4 regions of the Micromonospora sp. CNZ286 genome follow, and region 2 is predicted to be linked to each of the others. Evidence: riboswitches for the same ligand, from Rfam matches in the RefSeq annotation. Region 2 holds a riboswitch; each other region holds the start of a gene.
What was found. Region 2 has a riboswitch for cyclic di-AMP ahead of FHX31_RS13335 (LysM peptidoglycan-binding domain-containing protein). Riboswitches for the same ligand answer to the same signal wherever they lie in the genome.
Positions count from the first base shown of each region.

Region 1 (3,647 bases), 1.0 Mb from region 2:
GTCCGAGGGATTCGGACACAAAGTCACGGCACCCATGCTCAGCATGGGTGCTCATGCCGTAATCCTATAGCAGCGAGCGGCACTATGGAGTTTCCCGTGTCGGCGTCATGCCGTTATCGGTGACGCACCAAAGTCCACAGAGGGGCTGGTTCGGATTTCGCGCCGGCGGCCCCGGCCTGGCCAACCCACCCGGCATGCTGGACCTGTACGTGTTCGCCCCTGCCCGCCGCGTCGGGCGGCACCTAACCTGACCGCACAAGATGATCGGCTGAGCCATACCAGAGGGCGCACGACGTGCCGTCCTGCCTGCTACTGGGCGCGAACCGAAAGGCGACGGGCACCGGCTCGAACGAGCCGGTGCCCGAGGGCCGGAGATGGGATCAGGCGGAGTAGCCGCGGGTGGCCATCCAGTTCGCCAGGTCGATGGTGGTCATCCAGTAGGCGGCCATGTTCGGGTCGGCGGAGTCGGCGATCCGCACCGTCCGGCCGTCGTCCTTATATCCGACCACGGCGATGTAGTGGCCGCCGGGGAAGGAGTGCCAGCCGCCGTCTGTATCGGTCGCGGAGCCGACGGTGTTGGCGACCACGGCACGGCCGTCGGTGATGGCGGTGACCACGTCGGCCTGGAGCTGGTCGATCTGCGCCGGCGTCGCGGCCTGGCCCGGGATCATGTGCGTCCGGTACGGGTTGCCCTTGACCATCTGGTTGAGCCCGCGAGTGGTGTCCTCCGCCGAGTTGGTGCCGTTCTCGCCAGCGTTCAGCGGGGCGACCATCGCGTCCTGGGTGGTCTCGACGCCGCTCGCGCTGAGCGCGTTGCGCACAGCGGCCGGGCCGCAGTTCCAGTAGGCAGTCTGCGCCTCGTAGGTGTGGTCGAGGACCTTGGTCGACGGAGGCTTCGGCCTCGCCTTCTTGGTCACGTCCGGGTCGGTCGTGGCCCTGTCCTTCGCTGACGGCGACGGCTCGGCGGCGACGCGAGCCTCGCCGCGGGTGGCGACATCACCGAGCCGCGGAGCCAGCCCGGCGGCGGTGTTCCCCTGGCGGACGGGCGCGTTGTGATCGGTGGCGGCCAGCGCCGTGCCGACGCCGCTGGCGAGCACGAGCGCCGCGGCGGAGCCGGCGATGATCTTGTACGGGCGCTCGGTCACAAGACGCCGCAGCTGACGCTTCATGTGGTGCTTCATGTGTTCCTCCACGGGCTGGAGCGGCACAGGCCGGCCCGACGCGCGGAGGAACTCACGCACGTTGTGACTGGGCGGGGTGCCGCGGGGATGGGGAGCGCCCGGTGGGCCGGGCTGGGGGGCAGTTGCCGGGACTCACAGTCAGGCGAGTGTCGGCACCGCGATGCCGTGGAGGCGTGGGGAGTATCGGGAGGTGTTTCGCACGAGGCTGGCACTCCTTCCGTGGCCGCCTACCGGGTTAGCTGACGGATTCGGGCGGGAAGTACGCCCTACCGCGGGCCGTGGCTCGCGGATTCACCCCGGTGTTGCCTGGGTCCCCGGTTCATGAGATCACGATTAGGCGGGTCGGAGCGGCGTCGCCACTTGCGATCGGAAACCGCACCGGACGCGCCGACATTACCGGTGGGTACGTCGTATGCCAAGGGCTCCCACCTGCATAAGCCTCGAACATCGCTACTCTGATCGGAACCTCCAGTTACTCATGCCACTCAATGGGACGAGCAGTTATAGCGGAACCCTCGGGACGTAACCGGACATCGGAATGCTGTTGGCGCTCAATTGCTTGGCCGATCGCCGCATACTCACCCGAATGGCCGTTTCCTGGGCGGCCGTACGTAGCCCCACACCAATTTCAGTCACAATTCAGCAAACCCGGGCCGGCAGCAGCGGCGGTAGTGGTGGTACGGGCCGAGGCCGCGCGCAGACACAAGTCAGTGCGAGCTCCCCGTTACCGCACAGGCGTTCATGGAGATGAAGTTGGCGGCGCTCGTGACACCCGGCAGTCAGCCCGCGCAGACCGCGGGTAGCTCGACGTTCGAATGTCGACGTGGCTTCGACGAAAATCAACCCAATCCCGGCGGGCGGCGTAAGGCCGGATCGCCGCCCTGCCGACGGTTGGGCGCGCGCCGCGCGAAGCAAGTGGGAACCGCGTACGAGAGCATGATCGTCGCGCTGATCGCGGTGGCCCGCTTCAAAATCCGTCACCGCGGGGCCACAGAGCGACCCGACCACGGCCGACCGGGACCGCGGCAATGCCTCGCACCACTCCCGGCGCAGTCCGTCGCCGTTGCGAGTCGGCGATGCCACCATGCTGGCGCTCTCCCCCAACCTGACTTTCTGGATCGTCGAAGCTGACCCGCCCCTACTAAGGGCGGGTAGTAGTTGACCTAGGATGGCGACCGCACCACGTGGGAGCGATGTGTGGGCACCGGCCCGCGCCTCCTTGGCGGAAGGATCAACAGTGCCTTTCCAGCGGCGTCGCCGGGCGGCCTGACCTTGCTTGCTGCATCGCCGGGTCTCGCATGTCCTCAGTCGCCAGCACGTCGCGCCGCGCGCTGGGCAATTCGGGTGTGGCTGGCGCTGTTTCCCGCCCTCATCGTGGCCCTCGGGTTCGCTTCCCCTGCGGCCGCACATTTCAAGCTGCTCCGGGCCGTTCCGGCCGACGGCGCGCGGATCGACGGCGCCGTCCAGGAAATCCGGCTGACGCTCAGCGCCGCCGGCACGCCCACAGGAGCGGGATTCAAGCTTTCCGACGGCAACGGCATCGGCCTACCGGCCGCCAGCCACACGCCCGACGGAGGCCGAACGTGGCTGGTCCACCCGACCGCTCGCCTGACCACCGGCACGTTCAAGCTGCGATGGAGCGTCGCGGCCCCGGACGCCCACCCCCTGACGGGTGTCATCACGTTTACGGTGGCCTCGCCTCCCCCGACGCCCGGAACGGCCGCTAAACCCCAGGCAACAGCCAGCCCGCACGGACATGCCGGCCATGGTGGGCCAGGTGTGCCCCCGGCTTCGCCGTCGGCACACGCGGGAGGACACGCTGTTGGCCACACCGCCGACGCGGAACAGGCGCCGGTGCGGTTTGTCGGCGCCGTCGGGCGTTGGCTTTCCTACGGGGCGATCCTGCTCGGTGTCGGTGGTCTTGTCTTCGCGTTGACCACACTGGTCGGCACACGCAGTGACATCCGGGTGGTGCAGATCTGGGTGCGGACGGCGGGGCTGGCGGTGGCGGCTGGAGCGGCCTTTGAGCTGGTTGCACTCGCGGCGGTCTTCAGCGAGCAGGGCACCTTCGCCTCGGCGGCCAGCGCCTCGTCGGTGACCGCCCTCAGCCAGACACCGGTGGCCGCCGGCCTGGTCCTGCGACTCACCGGTGCGGCCGGTCTGCTCGTGTCCGGTTCACTCGAAGCGGCGCTGATTCGGGGCCGGCACGCGGTCGGGCGTCACTCCGTTCCGACCGTCGCAGCGATACCCACCGACTCCCGGAACCTGGTGACGGCTGCCGCCGTCAGCGCGGCCGGCGACGGCGTTCAGCGGGTGCGAGCGCGACCGGTGCGGCCTGTGCTCATGGCGGTCACCGTGGCACTGCTGCTGGGTTCCTTTCTGGTCGATGGGCACACCGTCACCGCGGAACCTCGGGCCGTCGTCGTGGCGGCCGATTTCGCCCACACCATTGCCGCCGCGGTGTGG
Region 1 is NZ_JACHIZ010000001.1:1,938,434-1,942,080, reverse strand. It holds gene FHX31_RS08955 (C39 family peptidase) at 381-1,181, opposite strand; cyclic di-AMP (ydaO/yuaA leader) riboswitch at 1,391-1,531, opposite strand; gene FHX31_RS08950 (copper resistance CopC/CopD family protein) at 2,526-3,647, shown strand, end outside.
Region 1: another riboswitch for cyclic di-AMP. It lies ahead of FHX31_RS08955 (C39 family peptidase); the one in region 2 lies ahead of FHX31_RS13335 (LysM peptidoglycan-binding domain-containing protein).

Region 2 (3,647 bases):
CTCGTTGAGCGCGGCCCGCGCCCGGCCCGGCGAGACCGAGCCCTGCTTGACCTGTTCCAGCAGGTCGCGCACCTGGGCCAGCTCCTGGCGCAGATGGTCGTGCACGTCCACCAGGTGCTGCCCGGCGGCCTGTCCCCGGGCCGGGTAGACGTGTCCGGCCGGCGGCGGCGGAGCGCTCGGGCGGGTGGACTCGTCCCACGGGCGGCGCGCGCTCAGGCGTACCCCCGGGTCGGGGGTGGGGGTGACGCCGAGCATGCTCGGGCCGCCGGCGGTGGTCGGCTCGTCGGCGGCCTCCCGGGCGCCGCCGGCGGGCGTGGCGCGCTCGGCGGCGACCAGCTCCCGGACCGCGGGCGCCACCTCCTGGCCGAAGATCTGGATCGCGCGCGGCTCGTCGCTGCCGAGGATGAACGTGGTGATGCCGTGCTCCAGAGTGAGCCCGGCCAGTTCCTCCACCCACTGCTCCGGCGGCCCGGTCAGGAAACCGGCCGACGAGCGGGCGAACGCGCCGGTCACGTTGAGCATGCGGCGGATCGCGGCCGGGTCGCGCCCGGCGGCCTGGGCGCCCTCGTCCACGAGCGCGTTCAGGGCGGGCAGCTCGTCGGGGCCCTTGGGCAGGTACGACAGGGACGGCAGCCAGCCGTCCGCGGCGCGGCCCACCAGGCGCAGCATGCGCGGCTTGTAGGCGCCGACCCAGATGCCGACCGGATGCGCGGGCACCGGGCCGCGCTTGGCGCCGACCACCCGGTAGTGCTCGCCGTCGACACGGATCATGCCGCGGCTGCCGGTGTCCCAGACCTCGCGGATCACCCGGATCGCCTCGTCGAGGGCGTCGACGGCGGCGCCGGGGGACAGGCGCCGCCCGCCCGCCGCCTCGATCGCGTCCCAGAACGCGCCCGCGCCGAGTCCCAGCTCGACCCGGCCGCCGGTGAGCAGGTCCAGGCTGGCGACGCTGCGGGCCAGCACCACCGGCTGGCGCAGCGGCAGGTTGAGTACGTTGCCGGCCAGGCGGATGCGCTCGGTGGCGGCGCCCACGTAGGACATCAGCGTCCAGGTGTCCAGGAAGCCCGGCTGGTACGGGTGGTCCTGGAACGTGACCAGGTCCAGCCCGACCTGCTCGCAGAGCCGGGCGAGCGCCACCACCTGGTCGGGCTGCCCGGCGGCGGGGGTGAGGAAGCCGCCGAAGGTCAGCTCGTGTCCGTGATCGGTCATCCGTCCGCCCTCCCGTGATCTTGCCTGGCCCTGCCACCGTAGCGCCGCCGCCGGTAGCCCGGCCGGGTGAAGAGCATCACAAGAAGTGGATGATCGTCACAAATCGCTCCTAGCGTCGGTTTCGTTCGCAGACGCGGACACCGCGGGCCGGAAACGCCAAATCCCGCCGCCGTCCCCGGTAACCGAACCTCGCGCGGGAGCGGGGGAACCACACGTTCCACGGTGCATCGTCACCTCGGGGTGAAGCCGCCACCGGCGGCCGGGCTCCTCGGCCCGAACCCGACAGCTCACCTCGTCGGCGTGGAGGAATCCACATGGCAACTGAATACTCAGCCCGAAGCCGCCGTACCGCTCTCGGGGCGGTTCTGGCCGGCGCCGCCGTCGGCGCCGCGACCCTCTTCGGCCCGGCCGCCCCGGCCAGCGCGGGCGTCAACTGGGACGCGGTCGCGCGCTGCGAGTCAGGCGGCAACTGGAAGATCAACACCGGCAACGGCTACTACGGCGGGCTCCAGTTCTCCCGCGCCACCTGGAACGGCTACGGCGGCAAGAAGTACGCCGCCCGCGCCGACCTGGCCAGCCGGTCCGAGCAGATCGCCGTCGCGGAGAAGGTGCGGCGCGGCCAGGGCATCGGCGCGTGGCCGGTCTGCGGCAAGAAGGGCGGCTCGGCGAGCGCGGCGACCCGGTCCGAGCGGGCCACCACAAAGGCGGCCCCGAAGCGGGCCGCCACGCGCGAGGCCGCGCCGGAGCGGGCGGCCACCCGCAGGGCCGCGCCGGAGCGCGCCACGACGACAGTGGCGCCGCAGCCGTCGTCCGGCGCCGGGACGTACCTGGTCCGGCGTGGGGACACGCTGTCGGAGATCGCCGTGACGCAGCGCGTCGACGGCGGCTGGCGCGCCCTGCACGAGCGCAACCGCGCAGTGGTCGGCGACGACCCCGGCCTGATCTTCCCCGGTCAGCGGCTGCGGCTGCGCTGACAGCGGTCCGAGAACGCCCGGCCGGGGCGACCCGGCCGGGCGTCCGCCCCGTCCGCGACACGCCGCGTCGACGGTGTCCGGCCTGCTCCCGGCGTCCGGGAGACGGTCCGCGACGGCGGTGACCGCGATTCGTCGGAGCCGGTTGCTAGTGTCACGATGCTCGGCTAAGACGTGAAGAAAGCGCGGATATGACCAACGACCCGTTCTCGGCGGCCGCGAGCATCGACGAGCTGCTGACCCGCACGCAGCAGGCGCTCACCGCGATGCGCTCCCGGGCGTCGGCGCACGCCGACGGCGAGCCCGGCGACCTGCTGCGCGCCGAGGGCACGGCCGCCGGCGGCCGGGTCCGCGCGGTCGCCGTCCAGGGTGGCCGGCTGGATTCCGTGACGATCGACCCGGAACTGGCCGGCGAGCCCTTCGACGTCCTCTGCGGACACTTCGTCACCGCCGCCAACGCCGCGCTGTCCGAGCTGGACGCCCGGGTCAGCGCGTCGGCGCGGGCCGACGCCGACGCGCTCGCCGCCCGGCTCGGCAGCATGGGCGACCAGGCCGAGCTGTTCGGCCGCGCGATGCACGAGGCGGCCGCGCGGATCCACCGCGACCGCGGCACCGCGTCCCAGGGCGCGCGCCGGGCCTGACACGGCGAAACGGCCGGCCTGACACGGCGGGACGCCGGGCCTGACACGGCGAGGCGGCCGGCCGCCGGGAGGACGACGACCGGCCGCGCACGCCACGGTCAGCTCAGGGTGACCGCGGTGTCGTCGACGACGAAGGACGTCTGCAACGAGCTGTCCTCCACGCCGCTGAACGAGATGGTCGCCGTGGTGCCTGCGAGCGACGAGATGTCGAAGGACCGCTGCACGTAGCCGGTGGCCTTGTTCAGGTTGGAGTACGTGGCCAGCGTGGTGCTGCCCGCCTTGACGGTGAGCTTGTCGTACGCGGTGCTGGTGGTCGACTCCGCGCTGTCGATGTGCAGCCAGAAGCTCAACGTCGCCCGGCATCCGGCCGGGATCGTCACCGACTGGCTGAGCGTGTCGGTGTGCGACGAGCCGTACCCGTCCAGCCACGCCTTGTACGAGCCGCCGTGCGCGGCCTGGCCGCTGTCGGTGGTGATGACGCCGGACGAGGCGCTCCAGCTCACGTTGCCGGACTCGAAGCCCGGGTTGGCGAGCTTGTTGCCGGAGCAGCCGCCCGACGGCGGGGTGGTCGTGGTGCTCGGGGTGGGCGTCGGGGTGCCGCCGGCGCAGGTCGGGTCACCGGACTGGGCCGGCACGCTCACCGCGTCCCAGGCCGCCTTGACCGTGTTGAACTCCGCGCAGCTGCCCGGGTAGAGGTTCTTCGCCGCCTGCAGCGTCCAGGTGCGGTACTTCAGGTACGACGAGGACGAGGTCTTCAGCAGCATGCCGTTGTACATGATCTTCATGGCCTTCTGGATGCCCAGGCCGGTCACGCTGCTGCCGTTGC
Region 2 is NZ_JACHIZ010000001.1:2,968,201-2,971,847, forward strand. It holds gene FHX31_RS13330 (LLM class flavin-dependent oxidoreductase) at 1-1,209, opposite strand, end outside; cyclic di-AMP (ydaO/yuaA leader) riboswitch at 1,380-1,525, shown strand; gene FHX31_RS13335 (LysM peptidoglycan-binding domain-containing protein) at 1,524-2,183, shown strand; gene FHX31_RS13340 (YbaB/EbfC family nucleoid-associated protein) at 2,372-2,821, shown strand; gene FHX31_RS13345 (M4 family metallopeptidase) at 2,920-3,647, opposite strand, start outside.

Region 3 (3,647 bases), 1.9 Mb from region 2:
CGACAGCTTCAGCTACACCGTGCAGGCCCGGTGCACCCGGGCCGAAGCGGTGGCGCTACTGGGTGACCTGAGTCGCCAGGGCGAGCTGCATCCGCTGATCGTCCGGGTCCGGAAGCTGCCGGCCCGGCCGGGCGCGCTGGCCAGCTACGCGATCACCGACCGGCTGCAACTCGGCCCGCTGCACTTCCCGGTCACGTACCAGGCGGACGTGCTGATCGCCGGCGAGGACGAGGTCGTCACAGTGGCGCGTCAGCAGCCCGCGACGACGGTCCGCAACCACACCCGGCTGCGCGACGAGCCGGACGGCACGGTACGCATCGACGTGGAGATCACGCTCACCGCTCCGGCGCCACTGTTCGGGTACGCGTTCCGCCAGGCCCGGGCGGCTCACCTGGGCCTGGCGGCTCGTCTCGGAGCGACCCTGGAGGGCCGGCCGGCCTGATCCGGCCGGCCCTCTCGGGGCGCGCTCAGTACACCGACAGGTGCACGTGGTTGGTGTGGTCGCTGGACGGGTCGCCGTTGCCGCCGCTGTACGACTTCCACCCGCTGCTGGGCAGCCAGATCTGCTTGAACCAGATCACGTAGAGCACGGCGAGCGGGTCGGCGTTGCGCACGAAGTACGCGGCCAGGTTGTTGCCGTACGTCCGGTCACCGCCGGTGGCCACGCCGCCGAAGCCGTTCTTCTGCGCGGCGAAGTCACAGGCCCGCCCCTTCGGGTGCTCACCAGAGCCGCTGGGCCGGTGGCACGAGACGTACCGGGTGAAGCCCGCCGCCTTGGCCTGTTGCAGCGCGTGCAGCGTGCGCGGGGTGATGCAGCCGTTCGCCGGGGTCGGGTCGTTGACGCTGCACGACTCCGACGGCCAGGAGCCGTCCGAGTTGCGCGGTGCCGGCTTCGCGTTCTTGCTGGAGGTGCCCTGGACGCTGCCACCGCCGCTGCTGCTGCGCGAGGCCCGGTCGTTCGCCACCTCCAGGGCGCGCTCGGCCTGCTCCTTGCGCTTGGCCATCACCGTCACCTGCTTGCGCTGCTCGCGGATCTCTCCGTCGAGCTGGGCGCGGGTGCGGGTGGCCTCGTCCCGGGTGGTGATCAGGTCGCGCAGCGTACGGTCCTCGTGCGCGGCGACCTGCTCCAGCGCGGCGGCCCGGTCCATGAAGCCCTCCGGGCTGCTGCTGCCGAGCAGCGCCCCGGCGGTCCCCAGACGGCCGTTGCGGTACGCCACGGCGGCGATCTCGCCGACCTTGGCGTCGCGTACGGCCAGCTCGGCGCCGACCGTCTTGAGTTGTTCGTTCAGCTGCTTCTGGCGGCTCACCGACCGGTTCAGCGCGGCTTTCGCCTCCAGCCAGCCCTTGCTGGCCGCGTCGAGCTGGGCACGCAGTTCGGGCGTGCCACCCTCGTCGTCGCCGGGCGCTGCGGCGAGCAGGCCGGTCGCCGGCGCCGCCGAGGCGGGGGAGACCGGAACGGTCGCGACGCCGAGGGTCAGCGTCGCGACGAGCAGGGCCGCCAACCGGGCGGCCGTCCGTCGTACAGGTGCCACTGGGGGCATTCACACGTCCTTCCGTCAACGCCGACCGGGTTAGCTGACGGGTTCGGGACGGAAGATCCCTACCGCTGACGCGGATGCACCCCACGTACGTGGTTCCCCGGCTCGTCCCTGCGGACGATTAGGCGACGGCCGCCCCACCGGGGCCGGGTGGCGCCCGCGGGTGCGGCCGCGACCGAGACTACCGGCGCTGCCCGGGCACGGCTCCGTGGAGCAGTGCCACTAGGCGGGGCAAAACCGGCATAAGACTACATTAGCCACAGTGATTTAAGTGTGTCCTAATCACCACTCGGTCTGTCCGCACACTCCGGCCGACGCTCCGGGTTCGACCTGCAACGTGGCGTGATCGATGGAGAAGTCCTCGTGCAGGGCGGCCCGCGCGGCGGCCAGCACCACGCCCGGGTCCACGCCCGGATCGGTGGTCAGGTGCGCCGAGGCCACCTCCATGCCCGAGGTGAGCGTCCAGACGTGCAGGTCGTGCACCTCGGCCACGCCCGGTACGGCGGCCAGCCGGTCGTGCACGGCGGTGACCTGCAGGTGCTCCGGCGCGGCCTGCACCAGGATGCGCAGCGCGGCCCGGCCGAGCCGCCAGGTGCGCGGCAGGATGAACACGCCGATGCCGACGGCGACCAGCGGGTCCGCCCACCACCAGTCGGTCGCCGCGATGACCAGCGCGGCGGCGATCACGCCGAGCGAGCCGAGCAGGTCGCCGAGCACCTCCAGGTACGCCCCGCGCAGGTTGATGCTCTCCTTCGACCCGGCGCGCAGCAGCGCGAACGCGACGATGTTGGCGAGCAGGCCGAGCACCGCCACCACGAGCATCGGGCCGGCCAGCACCTCCGGCGGCTCGCCGAACCGGCGTACCGCCTCGACCAGGACGTAGATGGCGACGGCGCCGAGCAGAACGGCGTTGGCGAGGGCGGCGAGCACCTCCAGCCGGTAGAGCCCGAACGTGCGCTGCGGGTCGGTGCCGGCGCGGCGGGTCGCGGTGATCGCCGCGAGGGCCATGCCGATGCCGAGGACGTCGGTGAACATGTGCCCGGCGTCGGAGAGCAGCGCCAGCGAGCCGGTCGTGAAGGCGGCCACCGCCTCGACCACCATCAGGGCGGCGAGCAGCGCGAAGGCGGCCCAGAGGCGGCCCCGGTGGCGGTGCGCCGCGTTGGTCACCGCGCCGCTGTGGTCATGACCTGCGCCCACGCCAACACCCTTCCTGCCCCGTACCGGCCAGGCCCAATGTATGTTCACATCGCTATGTATGCAACTGAACGATGGGTGACAGCCGGGTCACGGTCGGGTGTCCGTCAGGAGGGGTCGAGCGTGGTGAGACGCTGGGTGGCCCGGGACAGCGCCACGTAGAGCGTGCGGACACCCGAGCCGGGGTCGGCCCGGATCTCGCTCGGCGCCACCAGCACCACGCCGTCGTACTCCATGCCCTTGGCCTGGAGGCTGGTCACCACCTGGAGGCGGCCCGCGCCGAGCCCGCCCAGCCAGCCGGCCACCTCGTCCCGGCGCGGCACCGGCGTGATCACGCCGACGGTGCCCTCCACCTGCGCGAGCAGCGCCTCGGCCGCCTCGACGGTGGCCGCCGGCAGGTCGGCGGCGGGCACCGTGCGCTCGACCGGCGGCACGCCCGTGGACCGCACCGCGTCGGGCAGCGGCAGATCCGGGTAGAGACGGCGGATCTCCGCCGCCGCCACCGCGAAGATCTCCGCCGAGTTGCGGTAGTTGGTGGTCAGCTCGTAGCGGTGCCGCTTGCGCCGGCCCAGCGCCTGGTCCCGGGCCCGGTCCAGCTCCTGCGGGTCGCCGGTCCAGGCGGTCTGCGCCGGGTCACCGACCACCGTCCAGGACGCCAGCCGCCCGCGCCGGCCGACCATCCGCCACTGCATCGGCGAGACGTCCTGCGACTCGTCCACCACCACGTGCGCGTAGTCGCGGTAGTCGTCCGGACGCTCCCGCGCCGCCGCGCGGGCGGCGCGCTGCCGATCGGCGTACGTGCTCAGCTCGCGCACGCCACCGGCGAGCTGGTACGGGTCGCGCTTGGGGCGGGCCCGCCGCACCGGCTTGCCGAGCAGCGCGTCCAGCTCGTCCAGCAGCGCGATGTCGGCCACC
Region 3 is NZ_JACHIZ010000001.1:1,101,255-1,104,901, forward strand. It holds gene FHX31_RS05295 (SRPBCC family protein) at 1-442, shown strand, start outside; gene FHX31_RS05300 (coiled-coil domain-containing protein) at 468-1,541, opposite strand; cyclic di-AMP (ydaO/yuaA leader) riboswitch at 1,546-1,676, opposite strand; gene FHX31_RS05305 (cation diffusion facilitator family transporter) at 1,821-2,735, opposite strand; gene FHX31_RS05310 (HelD family protein) at 2,840-3,647, opposite strand, start outside.
Region 3: another riboswitch for cyclic di-AMP. It lies ahead of FHX31_RS05300 (coiled-coil domain-containing protein); the one in region 2 lies ahead of FHX31_RS13335 (LysM peptidoglycan-binding domain-containing protein).

Region 4 (3,647 bases), 3.2 Mb from region 2:
TCTGGTCTCTGCTGGTGCTCGGGGTGCTGGCGGGGCTCGTCTGGGCGGCCGTGCGGTGGACCGACCCGCAGTACCTGGGCCCGACGACGGCCCGGCGCATCCTGGACGAGCGGTACGCCCGCGGCGAGATCGACGAGGACGAGTACCGGCGGCGCCGGGCGGGCCTGGCCTGACCCGAGCGGGGCGCGCGTCACCGGTCGCGCCGCCCGGGAGCGGCCGGCCGGGCTGCCTACCATGGCCGGGCGACGACCCGGACGTGGTCGACACGTCCGCGCCGGCCGGTGACCAGACCGGTCCGGCGGACCAGGCGTCGCCGCGACCGTTGGGAGAGACGCCATGGGTGCCGACCACACCCGCCCCGCACCCGCCGCGCCGCCGGGCGTACGACGGCTGCTCGTCGCCGTGGTGGTGCCGCTGTTCGCGCTCACAGTGATCGCGGCGCTGGTGCTCTGGCCCGGGCAGGACCGGGAGCCGGTCGGCGGCGCTGACGTCCCCCGCTACCACGGCACCGTGACCCGGGTGGTCACCGAGCCCTGCCCACCGACCCCGGAGGCCCCGGAGGGCGGGGGTGGCCCCTGCGGCACGGTGACGGTCACCGCCGAGCAGGGCCCGGACGCGGGCCGGCAGGTCGAGACGCCGATCCCGGCCGGGCCGGGCGCACCCCGGGTCGCGGTCGGCGACGAGGTCGTCCTGGTCGAGCTGACCGACCCGGCCGACCCGGCGGTGAAGTCCTACAACATCGCCGAGCACCAGCGCGGCACGCCGCTGATCTGGCTGATGGTGCTGTTCGCCGCCGCGATCGTGGCGTTCGGCCGGTGGCGCGGGCTCGCCGCGCTCGGCGGCCTGGTGGCCAGCTTCGCCATCCTCCTCGGCTTCGTGCTGCCGGGCATCGGCGCCGGCCAGCCGCCGCTGCTGGTCGCGATCGTGGGCGCCGCGTTGATCATGTTCGTGGTGCTCTACCTGACCCACGGGATCACCGCGCAGACGTCGGTCGCGGTGCTCGGCACGCTCGGCAGCCTGGTGGTCACCGGCGTGCTCGGCCTGCTCGCCACGTCCGCCACCCACCTGACCGGCTTCGGCAGCGAGGACGCCACCACGCTGTCCATGTTCCAGGGCGACGTGGACCTGCACGGGCTGCTGCTGGCCGGCATCATCATCGGCTCGCTGGGCGTGCTGGACGACGTCACAGTCACCCAGGCGGCCACCGTCACCGAACTGGCGCACGCCAACCCCGGACTGTCCCGGCGGCAGCTCTACCGGGCGGCGACCCGGGTCGGCCGGGCCCACATCGCATCCACCGTCAACACCATCGTGCTGGCGTACGCGGGCGCCTCGCTGCCGCTGCTGCTCCTCCTGGTTGCCGACTCCCGCCCGGTGAGTGAGATCCTCACCAGCGAGTTCCTCGCCCAGGAGATCGTCCGCAGCGCGGTGGCGACGCTCGGCCTGATCGCCGCCGTACCGCTGACGACCGGACTGGCCGCGATCGTGACCACCGCCGGGCGGCGCTCGCGCGGCGCGGAGCCGGCGCCACCCGCGGCCCGGCCGCCGGCCGGACGCGACGACGCGCTGGAGGCCCTGGGCGGCGGGAAGAGTACGGAGGCCGCATGGTGACACTCCGCAGCGTGACCATCGATTTCAAACGCGACGCTGGTCACGGTGCGCCACGGCGAAATCTCGCTAATGGTCGGCTTCCGGACGTAGATCCTCAGGAGTGCTGTCAGGTAACCTCGCTGCCGGTCACCGCCGAAGGCGCGCACCGGCGCCAGCGGTGCCGCCGCCCAATCGCCTGCGGGCGAACCGGGGAACCAGGTACATGGGGTGAATCCGCGACAGCGGTAGGGGCCACTTCCGTCCCGAACCCGTCAGCTAACCCGGTCGGCGGCCGACGGAAGGGAACACTGTGACGGCACCCCTGCGCCGCTGGCTGACACCCGTGGTGGCCGTGCTGGCCTCGCTGGCCGTGCTGGCCGGGCCGACCCCGGCGACCGCGGCCCCCACCGCGGCGGCCCCCGGCAACCCCTCGGGACACGAGGAGGACGGCGAACCGCCGCTCATCACCGAGGCGATCGACGCCGCCAACCGGGCCTTCCTCCAGGCCAAGGCGAAGCTCGCCAAGTCCCAGGACCGCCAGCGGCGGCTGGCGGCCGAGGTGAAGACGGCACAGGCCGAGCTCGAAGCGCTCAGCCCGCAGGTCAACCAGCTCGCTGCCCAGTCCTACCGGACCGGCCGGATGGGCGCGATGGCGATGCTGCTGGAGAGCAACTCACCCGACTCGTTCGTCCGCCGGGTCAACGCCCTGGACGAGCTGAACCTCCTCAACGCGCAGCGCCTGGCAGCCATCAACGCGGTCAAGACCCGCGCCGAGCAGGCCAAGATCGCGCTCGACGCCGAGGTGCGCGAGCAGGAGAAGCAGAAGAACGCGATGGAGCGCGAGAAGGTGCAGGCCGAGCGCGCGCTGAAGCTCGTCGGCGGTCTCGGCTTCACCGGCGGCCTGGTCTCCGCCACCTCACCGGTCGCCAAGATCGGCCCCGGCCGCACCGCCGACGGCGGGTGGAAGGCGGAGTCGTGCAGCGAGGACGACCCGACCACCTCGGGCTGCGTCACGCCGCGCACGCTGCACGCGTACAAGGAGGTCCGGCGCGCGGGCTTCAAGCGCTTCGTGGGCTGCTACCGGCCCGGCGGGCCGTGGGAGCACCCCAAGGGCAAGGCGTGCGACTGGTCGCTCCAGAACAGCGGCTTCGCGCCCTGGCACAACAACGACACCCGCCGGTACGGCAACGAGGTGGCCGCCTTCCTCATCCGCAACGCCGACCGGCTGGGCATCTACTACGTCATCTGGAACCGGCAGATCTGGTTCCCGGCCACCGGCTGGAGTTCGTACAGCGGACCCTCGAACCACACCGACCACGTCCACATGTCGATGCTCTGACCCGGACACCACGAAAAGGGGCCGCCCTCGGGCGGCCCCTTTTCTCGTCCGTACGGGTCAGCTCGCCAGCGCCGGGTCGGCGGGCGCGGCCGGGGCGGGCAGCGGGGCCGGGGCCTGCGCCACGGTCCGCACCTCGCCACCGGCGAGCCGGTACGACATGCCCACCACCGTGCACCGCCCGGCGGCCACCCGCTCGGCCAGCACGGCGGACCGGGCCAGCAGCGTCTCCACGGTCTGCGCGATGTGGACGTCGATGATGCCGTCGAGGTCCTCGACCCCCTGGCGGGCGGCGCGCAGCAGGCTCGGCGAGACCGCGTCCACCACAGCGCCCAGGTGCCCGGCCGGGGCGGCGCCGGTCCGGACCCCCTCCCGGGCGGCCTGGACCGCGCCGCAGGAGTCGTGCCCGAGCACCACCACGAGCGGGGTGCCGAGCACGGTGACGGCGTACTCGACGCTGCCGAGCACCTCCGGCCCGGCGGTGTGCCCGGCGGTACGTACCACGAAGAGGTCACCGAGACCGCGGTCGAAGATGATCTCGGCGGCGAGCCGCGAGTCGGAGCAGCCGACGATCACCGCGAACGGGTGCTGGCCGTCGGCCACAGCCGCCCGGTGCCCGGCGTCCTGATTCGGATGCTGCGGGGCGCCCGTGACGAACCGGTGATTACCGGCACGCAGTTCGGTCAGTGCCTGCTCCGGGGTGCTCGGCGTCATGTCCCTC
Region 4 is NZ_JACHIZ010000001.1:6,119,526-6,123,172, forward strand. It holds gene FHX31_RS27290 (SHOCT domain-containing protein) at 1-173, shown strand, start outside; gene FHX31_RS27295 (YibE/F family protein) at 337-1,611, shown strand; cyclic di-AMP (ydaO/yuaA leader) riboswitch at 1,766-1,896, shown strand; gene FHX31_RS27300 (coiled-coil domain-containing protein) at 1,901-2,929, shown strand; gene FHX31_RS27305 (carbonic anhydrase) at 2,987-3,640, opposite strand.
Region 4: another riboswitch for cyclic di-AMP. It lies ahead of FHX31_RS27300 (coiled-coil domain-containing protein); the one in region 2 lies ahead of FHX31_RS13335 (LysM peptidoglycan-binding domain-containing protein).